2 linked regions of the Pelobacter seleniigenes DSM 18267 genome follow. The protein of the gene in region 2 interacts with the protein of the main gene of each other region in a pairwise test. Links are inferred from orthologs where the notes say so. Each region holds a gene or a part of one and is shown on either strand. Other genes may lie near its edges.

Evidence for each region.
Region 1: the proteins of N909_RS0100615 (region 2) and N909_RS0102080 interact in binary tests that used the Escherichia coli proteins (3 or more experiments, as listed by UniProt). The link is inferred for Pelobacter seleniigenes DSM 18267 from one-to-one orthologs.

The regions. Positions count from the first base shown.
Region 1 is NZ_JOMG01000001.1:467,590-473,699, forward strand. Bases 1,571-4,501 are described here. They hold N909_RS0102080 (PTS sugar transporter subunit IIA), read right to left. Parts: upstream 3,299-4,501; coding sequence 2,843-3,298; downstream 1,571-2,842. Other genes in these bases: rapZ (RNase adapter RapZ), read right to left, coding at 1,571-1,797; hprK (HPr(Ser) kinase/phosphatase), read right to left, coding at 1,794-2,768; hpf (ribosome hibernation-promoting factor, HPF/YfiA family), read right to left, coding at 3,381-3,929; rpoN (RNA polymerase factor sigma-54), read right to left, coding at 4,046-4,501. In the rest of the region: N909_RS0102055 (PTS sugar transporter subunit IIC), read right to left, coding at 1-17; N909_RS0102060 (PTS sugar transporter subunit IIB), read right to left, coding at 14-508; N909_RS0102065 (PTS sugar transporter subunit IIA), read right to left, coding at 520-933; more of rapZ, read right to left, coding at 937-1,570; more of rpoN, read right to left, coding at 4,502-5,509; lptB (LPS export ABC transporter ATP-binding protein), read right to left, coding at 5,587-6,110. UniProt on the Escherichia coli protein: Seems to have a role in regulating nitrogen assimilation.
Region 2 is NZ_JOMG01000001.1:130,576-136,696, forward strand. Bases 1,922-4,863 are described here. They hold N909_RS0100615 (DUF4118 domain-containing protein), read right to left. Parts: upstream 4,439-4,863; coding sequence 2,405-4,438; downstream 1,922-2,404. Other genes in these bases: N909_RS0100610 (response regulator), read right to left, coding at 1,922-2,408; N909_RS25490 (twin-arginine translocase TatA/TatE family subunit), read right to left, coding at 4,699-4,860. In the rest of the region: N909_RS0100600 (potassium transporter Kup), read right to left, coding at 1-905; N909_RS0100605 (potassium channel family protein), read right to left, coding at 981-1,646; more of N909_RS0100610, read right to left, coding at 1,710-1,921; selB (selenocysteine-specific translation elongation factor), read right to left, coding at 5,961-6,121. UniProt on the Escherichia coli protein: Member of the two-component regulatory system KdpD/KdpE involved in the regulation of the kdp operon. KdpD may function as a membrane-associated protein kinase that phosphorylates KdpE in response to environmental signals.

The sequences.
Region 1 (6,110 bases), 340 kb from region 2 along the record:
AGATCCTGAATAATCAATCCTTTTCCTTTATCAGGGGCGTCAATTTTTTCCAGGACCGTTCACTGTCTGCAGGGATACAGCGAGCGGAGATATCGACTCCCGCCTGATCAAGGAGTGCCAGGTCATCGACATCGGCTTCATCCAGAAAGACGGTGCAACACAGGCGGGCTTTGCCCTTGTCCGCATGCAGGTTACCCAGGTTCAAACGGTCGAATTCAAGACCGCTCCGATAAGCCCGCAGGGCATCGGCGGTGGTTCCGAACAATAGCAGAACCTTTTTGCGCTGGAGGGCTTCGGAGTTCAAAAGCGGGATAATTTCATCAATGGTGCCGATTTCCACCTGCAGCCGACTGGGAACTGAGGCCTGCATCATTATTTTTTTCAGTGGATTATGGGCCAGTTCATCATTGGCCACGACAATGCAATCGGCCTTGACAAACGGTACCCATGCTTCCAGGACCTGCCCATGGATCAAACGATTATCTATCCGTGTTAAAACCAGCGACATGTTTTCCCCTGTCAGGTTCTATCGATGTTACGCAACAATTCCATAGGTCTTATGATCGCATCCCGGGCATATTCTTTCAAGCGTCCAGCCAAATCTTCCAGAACCAATTCGTTTCTGGCTCCGGCACATTTGATCAGCATCGGCAGATTAACCCCGGTCAAAATTTCAATCGCCCCGGGCGCCAGAAACTCGGCGCTGATATTGGTCGGGGTCCCCCCGAACAGATCGGACAGGATCATCACCCCCTGGCCATCAATACCCACCTGGTCGATAGCCTGTTGCAATTCAGCCTTCGCATTGTCCACCGACATACTGCGATTGATGCTGATGGCCTTAACCTTGTCAAGCGGTCCCAAAATCAGTTCAGCGGCCTGCACCAGCTCAGCGGCCAGCCCGGCATGAGAAATCACCACAATACCTATCATGATTTACCCTTTATCGATATCACGATGATTCACTCTCAGCAGCACCTGTGTATCGGGAAACGCACCGTACAGGTCTTCGACAATCGATACGCTGCGATGCCTGCCCCCGGTACAACCGATGGCCAGAGTCAGATAACTCTTCCCCTCGGCCCGATAATGGGGAATCAGAAAAGCCAGTAGCGGATCCAGGTGCTTGCGAAACTCGCGACAGGTGGGCTGAGAGAGGACATAATCACGTAATACCGGATCAAGTCCGGTCAATGGTCTTAGCTCTTCAACATAATGCGGGTTGGGCAGAAAACGCACATCAAAAACCAGATCTGCGGCCGGCGGCAGGCCGTAGCGATAGCCGAAGGACTCCAGATTGACGATCAATAGCGGTTCCCGCTCTTCGCCCAGAAAAGACAGCACCAGATCCCGTAACTGCCGGGAGGTCAGGTTGCTGCTGTCAATCACCCTGGTGGCCGCATTTCGCAAGCGCAGCAGATATTGTCGCTCCCTCTGAACCCCGGCCTGGACCGACTCCGAATGGGCCAACGGATGAGAACGGCGGGTTTCCGAGTAGCGGCGCTGCAGGACCTCATCGGCGGCTTCGAAAAACAGGATATCCAGCTGATAGCCGGCCTCTTCCAACCCCTGAAAAATCCTGGCGTGGTCAACCAGAAAACCGCGATTACGGACATCAATGACCACCGCAAGGTCAGATTCGGCATTCAGCCCTTCTTCAGCGCGCCGCAAAAAATCCGGCAGCATCACCAGGGGCAGATTGTCGACTACGAAAAAGCCCTGATCTTCAAGTACACGCGCCGCCGTCGATTTTCCGGAGCCGGAAAGCCCGGTGATAATGACCAGCCGCTGGCTCATTCCAAATCATCTCCGATAATCGAATGGGAGTGCAGGTGGGCCGCTTCAGCCATACGTTTTTCCAACAATTCCTGAAATTCGCGGGCGCTGTGATAACCCATTTCTTTGAGCAGTTGGTTCCGCGCTGCAACTTCGACAATGGTGCTGATATTTCGCCCCGGTGCCACGGGGATACGGACAAACGGAAGCTCAACCCCATGCAGGTTGAAGGTTTGATCCTCCATCCCCAGGCGGTCGTACTCCTTATCATCCTCCCACTCGACCAGTTCCACAACCAGATCGATTTTTTTCCGCCCGCGAATTGCCGCGACCCCGAACAGATGTTTGATATTGAGGATACCGAGCCCCCGAACCTCCATATGGTGAGGCAGCAGATCCATCCCTTCGCCGAAAACAACGGAAGGCAGCTTGAATCTGACCTTGACAACATCATCCGCCACCAGGCGAAAACCACGTAAAATCAGTTCCAGCGCGCACTCGCTTTTGCCGATCCCGCTTTTCCCCTGAATCAGGACCCCCATGCCGAGGACATCGAGCAGAACCCCGTGCAGGGTTGAGGTCGGCAGTAACCGTTCCTCGAGAAAACGCGTGATCAGGGAAATAAAATGGGAGCTGAGATGGTCGGTCCGCAACAACGGAGTGCGCCCGGCATTGGCGCTTTCGAGGAGATAGTCGGGAACCTCCTGGCCTTTGGTAATCACCAGGCAGGAAAGCTGGTATTGACACAGCTTTCGAACCTGCTCGCGGGCTTTCTCTTCCGGCATATGCGCCAGAAAGCTCAGTTCGGTTGTCCCCAAAACCTGGACCCGGTCCGGATGCAGACTGCTCATGTAACCGGCCAGCGCAAGGCCGGGTTTTTGAATCCTTGGCACGGAGACACAGTTGTCCAAGCCAGCCCCCCCGGCCAACAGCTCCAGGTTCAGACCGGCTTCCTTTTCATCGAGAATGTCCTGTATCGAAAGCTTCGGCATAAGGTTCGGATTCAATCAACCACGGGCATGGCCCTAAAAAAGTTAGCGGATTCGGGAGGCAAGCATCAGGAAGGTTAGCCCTCTTCTTCAAGAATAATCTGGTAAATCGCATCCTGATCGGCAGCGTCCAGTAATTTTTTTCTCACCTTGGAGTCTTTCAGCAGCTTGGAAATCCTGGCCAGGGTTTTCAGATGAACGCCTACGGACTCCTCTGGAGCGATCAGCAGAAAAAACAGGTAGGCCGGCTGGCCATCCATCGACTCAAAATCGACCCCGCCCTTGCTCCGGCCGAACACCAGCTTCAGCTCCGGGATTCCCGCCAGTTTGCCGTGCGGAATGGCGACCCCATCACCGATCCCGGTGCTGCCAAGTTTTTCACGCTCCTCCAGAACAGCAATAACCTCATCGCGGTTCAGAGAGGGCTCACAGTCAATCAGCGCGTCCGTGAGTTCGGCAAGAGTTCCGGTCTTGTCCTTGGCCTTAAGATCAGCGACGATAGCCTGGGGATTCAGTAGTTCAGAAATGTTCATAATCACAATCTTATTCGGTCAGCAATAAAAAAGCACGGGTCTTTTCCCATTTCTGGGAAAAGACCCGCATCCACAAATATGGTTAACTTCCTTGAGGAACGATCAAACCGTAGTTGCCATCTTTGCGACGGTAAACCACATTCATCTCCTCGGAATGGTCATCGGTAAAAACCAGGAACTCTTTGTCCAGCAGGTCCATCTGCATCACCGCTTCTTCAACCGACATCGGTTTGACAAAAAACGAATGGCTGCGGATAATTTCCGGATTGCCGCCTCCGTCATCAACACTCGGTCCCGAGATAATCGATTTTTCAACCAGCCGCTGATTGGCCGTGGTTCCTTTATGTTCTTTTAATTTTTCCTTGTACTTTTTGAGCTGCCGTTCAATTTTATCGACCATCAGATCAATGGCAGCATACATATCATCTTTTTCTTCCATGCTTTTCATGGTCAGGCCCTTGGCCACCATGGTCACTTCAGCACGGTGATAGATTTTTTTCTGAACGGATAAAACAACTTGAGCGTCAATCGGCTCGTCAATATACTTTTTGACCCGGGCCAGTTTCTCTTCCACATAGCTACGAACGGCATCACTGCTTTCCATATGACGGAAGGTAACGGCAATTTGCATAAGACAACCTCCTTGCGGTAACAGGCTCCGGCCTAGTGCCAGGCTCTTCTTTGGATTATAGCGTAGAATGGCGCCTGAGACATCCTTCTATCCGCAACAGAATTCCTAATCCGTATTCAAAACAGCCGTTTTCGTTCCGTCGAGGAACCGAGCCCGAGCATTTCCCGGTATTTGGTGACTGTCCGTCGAGCGATATTGATATCCTGGTCTTTCAACAAGGCAACAATTTTCTGATCGGAATAGGGCTTCTTCGGATCTTCTGCGGCAATGATCTCTTTGATTTTGCTCTTCACGCTTTCGGAAGCAACGGCATCACCATCGGCGGTATTGATGCCGCTATTGAAAAAGAATTTCAGTTCAAAAAGCCCCTGTGGAGTCTGCACATATTTATTGGTCGTGACCCTGCTGACCGTGGATTCGTGCATCTCGATGTCCTCTGCGACATCCCTTAACACCAGAGGCTTGAGGTATTCGATGCCATGGTCGAAAAACTCTCTTTGAAATTTGACGATGCTTTTTGTGACTTTGTAGATGGTGCGCTGGCGCTGATGAATACTCTTGATCAACCAGACCGCGCTACGCATTTTATCCTGAATATATTCACCGGCCTTTTTGTCGACCGCATTCGAATCGGTCAGGGCGTTGCGATAAAAGGAGTTGATGCGCAGATTTGGCAGGCCCTCGTCATTCTGGGTGACCACATATTCGTCACCAACCTTATGTACGAAGATATCCGGAACGATGTAATGGACCTCTTCTTCATTGTAGGCCCGCCCCGGTCGGGGATCGAGATCGGAGATCAACTTGGCGGCACCGAGCACATCATCGAGCACATCATCGAGCGAAACCTTGAGCGCCTTGGCTATCGCCGGATATTTCCGGCCTTCCAGTTCGCTCAGGCAATCACGCAGGATGAGCGCAGCAAGGGAATCACCGAGGTCCATCCGTTCCAACTGCAGCAACAGACATTCCTGCAGATTACGGCAGGCCACCCCGGCGGGGTCAAACTGCTGAACCTTCTTCAGGACAGCCTCAACCTCTTCCGGGGCAGTTTGGGTGGAAGCGGACAATTCTTCCAGGCTGGCATGAAGATATCCCGACTCATCGAGGTTGCCGATGATCTCAGCGGCCAGCAGCCTCTCCTTCTCGGCAAAGGCCGACAACCCGAGTTGCCAGAGCAGATGATCATTGAGGCTTTCCTGTTTGGTTAACAGGCTTTCGTAAGAGGGGCGTTCCTCCTGATCCTCATAATTATCGCGGCTGTCGCTGCTGTTCAGACTGTAGCCTTCCAGATAGGTCTGCCAGTCAATGTCGTTCATCCCTTCCTCTTCACCCTTTAATTCCTGCTCCGGGGAAGCCTCGGTTACGGCACCGCTGTCCTCTTCCGTGGCAACGGTCTCATCGCGCTCCTCTTTCGGATCAAGCCCCTCCTCCAGCAACGGGTTTTCAGCCAACTCCTGTGTGACGACATCCACCAGCTCCATGCGCGAAAGCTGAAGCAGCTTGATGGCCTGCTGCAACTGAGGGGTCATCACCAGCTGTTGGCTGAGTTTAACTTGTAAACGAAGATCAAGAGCCATAATTTGTTTCAGTCCATGTCATGATCGATTAACAAACAGTCATTGGGTCACTGAAGACAATCTCATCCGCCTCAAGGTCAGAGCCGAAATTTGTCTCCAAGGTAAATTTCCCGGGCCACGGGGCTTGCCGCAATCGCCTCGGGAGTACCGAATTCAAGAACATGCCCTCGGTTCAGGATATAAGCCTGATCGCAAACCCCCAAAGTTTCGCGGACATTGTGGTCAGAAATCAGAATGCCGATACCCCGGTCCTTGAGCTGGGAAATAATATTCTGGATATCGATCACGGCAATCGGATCGATACCGGCAAAGGGTTCATCCAAAAGAAGAAACGCAGGATCGAGAACCAGTGAGCGGGCGATCTCAACCCGCCGCCGTTCCCCCCCGGACAACGCATACCCTTTTGAATTGCGGATATGACCGATATTCAGGTCTTCCAGCAACGCTTCCAGGCGCTGTTGCTGTTCGCCAGCGGTCAAGCGCAGGGTTTCAATAATCGCCAACAGATTCTCCGCAACCGTCAATTTGCGAAACACCGAGGCCTCCTGAGGCAGATAGGAGATCCCGGCGCGAGCCCGCCGATACATGGGCAGGTCGGTGA
Region 2 (6,121 bases):
ATGACAACCAGGGGGTAAAGGGCCCAGCGCGGGGCCATGTGATAGAAAGGATTGACGATGGTTTCAGGGTGCCTGAGCAACAAGGCTCCCTGGCCGAAGTAATTCAACAATAGAGCCGGCAGAACCACGGCAAACCAGGCCAAGCGGATGGGGCGCGAACCGAAATGCCCCATATCCGCATACAGAGCCTCGCCGCCGGTCACCACCAGGAAAACCGCGCCCAGTACGAGAAAGCCCATCCAGCCGTTGGCATAAAAAAAGCTCACCGCATACCAGGGATTGACTGCCGCCAGAACCTGCGGTTGCTGGATGATCTGTGTCACCCCGAGGACGGCCAGAACCAGGAACCAGACCAGGGTCACCGGGCCGAAAATTTTACCGACGCCTCCGGTGCCATGATGCTGGAACCAGAACAGGCCGGTCAGAATAGCGATAGTGATGGGCAGGATATAGGGCTTGAAGAGCGGGGTCGTGATGGTCAACCCTTCCACGGCACTCAATACGGAAATGGCCGGGGTGATCATACCGTCGCCATAGAGCAGCGCGGCGCCGAACAGGCCCATGACCACCAGCAGCCGCCGCTGCCCTTTGTTTGCCGCATGCAGCGGGGTTGCCAATGCGGTCAGAGCCAGGATGCCGCCTTCACCGTTGTTGTCGGCCCGAAGGATAAAAACCAGGTATTTCAGGGAGACCACCAGGATCAGCGCCCAAAAGATCAGCGACAGCACGCCGAGAATATTGGGCAAGGAAACAGCCAGGTTGCCCTGCCCGGCAAAACATTCCCGTAGCGCGTAAAGGGGGCTGGTGCCGATATCACCATAGACCACGCCAATGGCGGTCAGGGACATCATGACCAGATAACGGTTACCGGTGTTTTTAGTTGCCGAGTTGGATGCGTCTTGCATAAAAGCCTCATGTCAGACTACGGCCGGAGCTTTTCCCGCACTTAGTTTGTCCCGGTGCGACTGCCGACCGGCAGTTCATTTCTTGATATTCAGCGCTCTGTCGATATCGCTGGTTTTCCCCAGGATGATCAGCAAATCGCTGTTTTTGATCTGGTAGGTCGGCGGAGGCACCGGAATGAATTGGTCGGTCAGCACATCCTTGATGGCGATGACGGTCAATTGATATTTCTTCCGCAGATCCAGATCAATGAGCGTTTTGCCCAGAAAATGCTTGGGCGGTTCGGTTTCCGAAAGGGAATACTCTTCAGCCAGGGGGATGAATTCCAAAATATTCGGGCTCGACATGTTGCGGGCGATCCGCACGGCCATATCCTTTTCCGGGAAGATGACATCCGAGGCCCCGACCCGGGCCAATATCCGGCCATGGTCCTCGCTGATGGCCTTGGCCAGAATCCGGCGCACCTTCAACTCCTTCAGATAAAGGGTGATCAGAGTCGACAGATGGGAACGAACCCCGGTCGAAACCACCACCGCATCCATCTCCTGCACCCCCTGGGCAGCCAGAAAATCCTTATTGGCGGCATCTCCCAAAATGGCATAGGAGCAAATGTCCTTCACGGCCTGCACCTTATCCCGCTCCAGATCGATGGCGATCACCTCGTGCCCTTCCTGATAAAGCGTGGACACAATATGAAAGCCGAAATTCCCTAGACCGATTACGCAAAACTTCTTTTTTTTCATCGACTTATTCACCTATCCAAGAGTCGCTCTTGCGGTTGTGGCCGCAACCGGCAACACGTCTGTTTATTCCGATTTAAAACGATACCCGATCCCTGGCTCATTGATAAGAAAGCTCGGCCGGGCGGGATCCTCTTCCAGTTTCTGCCGCAACTGCGCCATATAAACGCGCAGATATTGCACCTGATTCGCCTGGCGCGGCCCCCAGACGTCCCGGAGCAACTGGGTGTGGGTGATCACCTTGTCGGCATGCCGGATCAGTGTACTCAGCAGGCGGTATTCGATGGGCGTCAGGTGCACATCCTGATCATTCAGAAAGACCTGCCGTTTGCTGAAGTCGACCCTGAGCTGGCCGCTGCTGAAGATCGGTTCTTCCCTGCCCGATTGCTCGCGGACGACGTGGCGCAGGGAGACCCGGATTCGCGCCAGCAATTCATCGGCCCCAAATGGTTTGGTCAGATAGTCGTCGGCCCCGGAATCCAACGCCCGGACCTTGTCCCGCTCCTGTTCCCGGGCCGAAATAACGATGATCGGGGTTGCCGTCCACTCACGTAATTTTTCCGTCACTTCCAGGCCGTCCATATCCGGCAGCCCGAGGTCGAGGAGAATAACCGCCGGCTGGCGGCTAGCGGCCAGACTCAGCCCGTCATTGCCGGTCTCCGCCTCAACCAGGCGGTAGCCCTGGCTGTGCAGGGAGACCCGCAGGAAACGCCGCATTTGCGGTTCATCTTCAATTAACAGAATCAGGGGGCCATCTTCAGTCATCGGGATTGCTCCATGTTTTGTTCAGGATCCGTTTCCTCTTCAATCACCGGTGAAGCCTGATCGACTGGCAGGGTAAAGGTAAAGGCACAGCCGCCCGCGGGCAGGTTGTCCACCCAGATCCGCCCGCCGTGTGCGGCAATGATCCCCTGGCAGATGGCCAGGCCCAACCCGGTGCCGCCGCCGACATGTTTGCCGCGGACAAATTTTTCAAAAATGAGCTGGGTCTGCCCCGGCGCAATGCCCGGCCCTTGATCCGCGACCGTGACCAGGATGTCCTCGCCGGACAGCCTGGCCGAAAGGCTGACCGGGCTCTCCATGGGGGAATATTTAAAGGCATTTTCCAGCAGATTACGCAGGACTTGTTCGATGAGCAGGTCATCACAGAAGATCAGCGGCAGATCCGTAGCCAGGCTGATCTCCAGTGGATGGTCGCGAAACTGTTCCGTGATGCGGTTGCAGACCGCGCCGACCAATTCTTCCAGGGATTGCCACTCTCGATTAACAGTGATGGCACCGGACTCAAGACGGGTCATGTCGAGGACGTTGCGAATGATGCGGTTCAGATGCGCGGATTCTTCAACGATGGTCTGCAATAGCTCCCGGCGACTGTCCCCGTCCAGCAGCTGATCGCTTTGCAGCAGGGTGGTGCCGGCCCCGGTAATCGCGGCCAGCGGGGTACGCAGATCATGGGAAATGGAACTGAGCATGGTGTTGCGCAAAGCCTCGGTTTCGACCTTCAACCGGGCCAGTTGGGCTTCTTCGGCCAGAAAGGCCCGTTCCAAAGCCATGGCCGTCTGATTGACGAAACTTTCCAGGGCATGGATCTGTTCGATACTGAACGGTTCACCGGCACAGGCAGGAAACAGCCCGACCACACCAATGGTTTTGGCCGCGGCGATCAACGGCAGGAACAGCCCTCTCCCCTCCGCAAAGGTCTCGGCCCCCAGCCCGGCCCGCTGCCGGTTGTTGAAGGCCCACTGCGCCGCGCTCTGTTCGGCTGCGGTCAGGCTCTGCCCCGGCAGGTCGCGCAAAGTCGTCGCCAGTTCCCCGCGCTGATCCGGCAACAGGATGAACGCCTGGCAGGCAAACACCTCTTGCAGATGGCGGATGGCGATAGCACTGAGCCGTTCGCCGCCCTGGGCATGGGCCAGTTCCCTGCTCAAATGATAGAGGGCTGCGGTGCGCTTTTCCCGTTGCCGGGCGCTTTCCGCCTGCTCACGCACCCGCCAGGTCAAACCGCTGATCACCAGCGCGATCACGAACATGACCGCAAAAGTCACGACATAGCGCACATCCTCGACAGTAAAGGTATAAAGCGGCGGGATAAACAGAAAGTTGAAGGCCGCCACGCTGAGTAGGGTGGCCAACAGGGTCGGACCCCGCCCCAGACGGCTGGCGGTCAACGCAATGCCAAGCAGGTAGACCATGGCCAGGTCGACCAGGGTAAAATGATGGTGCATCAGCGCCGCAACCAGGCTGAACAGAACCACACTGCTCAGGCTCAGCAACCAGTTGCGCAGCGGTGGCGACTGTTTCCCGCCGGAGCGCAGCTGGCCGGTCGCAGCAGTCGGCGGTTCTTCCCCGGAGATCACATAAACATCGATATCGCCACTACCGCGCACCACCTCGTCAAGGACCGAGCCGAAGAGCTTGTCCTTCCAGCGCGGATGGGTCGGCTTGCCGATGAGGATTCGGGTGATATGGTGGGAACGGGCATAGCCCAGCACTTCCTGGCTGACGCTGGATCCGGTCAGGGTCACGGTTTCCGCGCCGAGGTTCTCGGCCAGATGCATGTGTTCGGTCAGTTGCAGCAGATCCTGGCGGGACGGACGAACCTTGACCGGTGCTTCAACCGTGACCGCCAGCCATTCCGCCTGCAGCTCGGCCGCCATATTCCGCGCCGTTTCCAGCAGGCTCACTGAACGCGGGTTAGCGCCGATGCAGACCATGATCCGTTCCTGCCCTGAAGCCTTGGCTCCAGCGGGATCAAGCGGTGTGTTGTGTGGCCTGCTGGCGGGGGTCGAATTCAAACATCTGCTCCTGTTATTGAACGGCTTTGGTCAAGCCCGCCCTGCGGCAAGCTGCTCTCCGGTCGGCATTTGGCTACCGACCCACCATTCAAACACTAGCAGAAATTCAATAAATGAAGCATCAAAACTCAGCGGCAAGGCATAAGGATTTCATAAAGATGGCAGGACAGAAGCCGCCCAGGCCGAAGGTCCAAAGGCTGGGCGGCGGGGAAGAATCGATCAGCAATAAAGGCACATCCGGCCACATCTGGCCCTGGCGCTTAAAAGAACCGCAGCAGTTGACGCAGTTCCTCGGCCAGTTTTGCTTTTGTTCCATGCAATTGCCGCAAGCCCCGAAACAGTTTCGGCAACGCCCGCCAACCGAACACGAACACGGTCAGCATGGCCAGCACAGCAATTTCCCAGGGACCGAATCCAAACATATCAAGGCTCCAACAGCAACCTGCCGGCCGGACCGGCAACCACGTCCCCGATCAGGAAAGCAGGCACTGCGCAGGCAGCTAACGCATCCAGAAGTTCCTCTACCTTGTCTTCCGCAACCGCCAGCAACAGCCCGCCGGAGGTTTGCGGATCGCTGAGGATATCGATATCGATGGGATCGCAGTGCTCCCGCCCGATAAAGCGGGAGGAATAGAAATCCCGATTGCGATGGGCACCGACCGGGACCAGCCCCATTTCGGCCATCTCCCGGGCATGAGGATACAAAGGCAACGCCGCCAGGTTCAGTTTCATTCCGACCCCGCTGGCGTCCGCCATCTCCGAAGCATGGCCGGCCAAGCCGAAGCCGGTAATATCGGTACAGGCCGACACCCCGACCGCCATCATCACTTCGGCTGCGGTCCGGTTCAGGGTCAGCATCCCCTCGATGGCCTCGGCAATGTCGGTTTCGCTCAGCATGTCCCCCTTCAGGGCGGTGGTCAGCAGCCCGGTCCCGAGGGGCTTGGTCAGAACCAGCCGATTCCCCGGCCGACAGCCCTGGGTGGTCACCATTTGCCGCGGATCGACCATGCCGGTGACGCTGAGGCCATACTTGGGTTCTTCATCCTCGATGGAATGCCCCCCGGCTATAATCGCCCCGGCCGCATGCACCCGTTCGGCCCCGCCCTGAAGGATCTGCGCCAGAATCTCCGGCTCAAGACAATTGATGGGGAACGAAACCAGGTTGAGGGCCAACAGCGGCTGGCCGCCGACCGCATAGATATCGGACAGGGAGTTGGCTGCGGCAATCTGGCCGTAGCGGTACGGATCATCCACCACCGGGGTGAAGAAGTCGACCGATTGCACCAGTGCCTGGCTATCGCTGAGACGATAGATGGCCGCATCGGCAAAAGGAATTTCCTGGGACAACAGGTTAGGGTTATGACTTATCGGCAGCTGGCTCAGCACCTGAGCCAGGGTCTCGGGACCTATTTTGGCCGCTCAACCGGAACTGCGTGATAATGACGTCAGTCGAATACTCAAGGGCATGTCCTTTGTTAAGGTGAATCAAGGCCGTCCCCATCAGTGCAGGCGGCAGGGGCGTTCAATCAATGTCAGGCAGCTGCCAGGCGACCCGCTGTTCGCCGGTGCGCCGGGTGTACTTGCAGCTGTCGAAAAATTCCAGCAGCGCCTGAGTCAGCTTACGGTTGCTGCCCAGCTTATCGCGGAATTCGGCCAGGGTAAAGGCCTCCTGCTGCTGCAGCA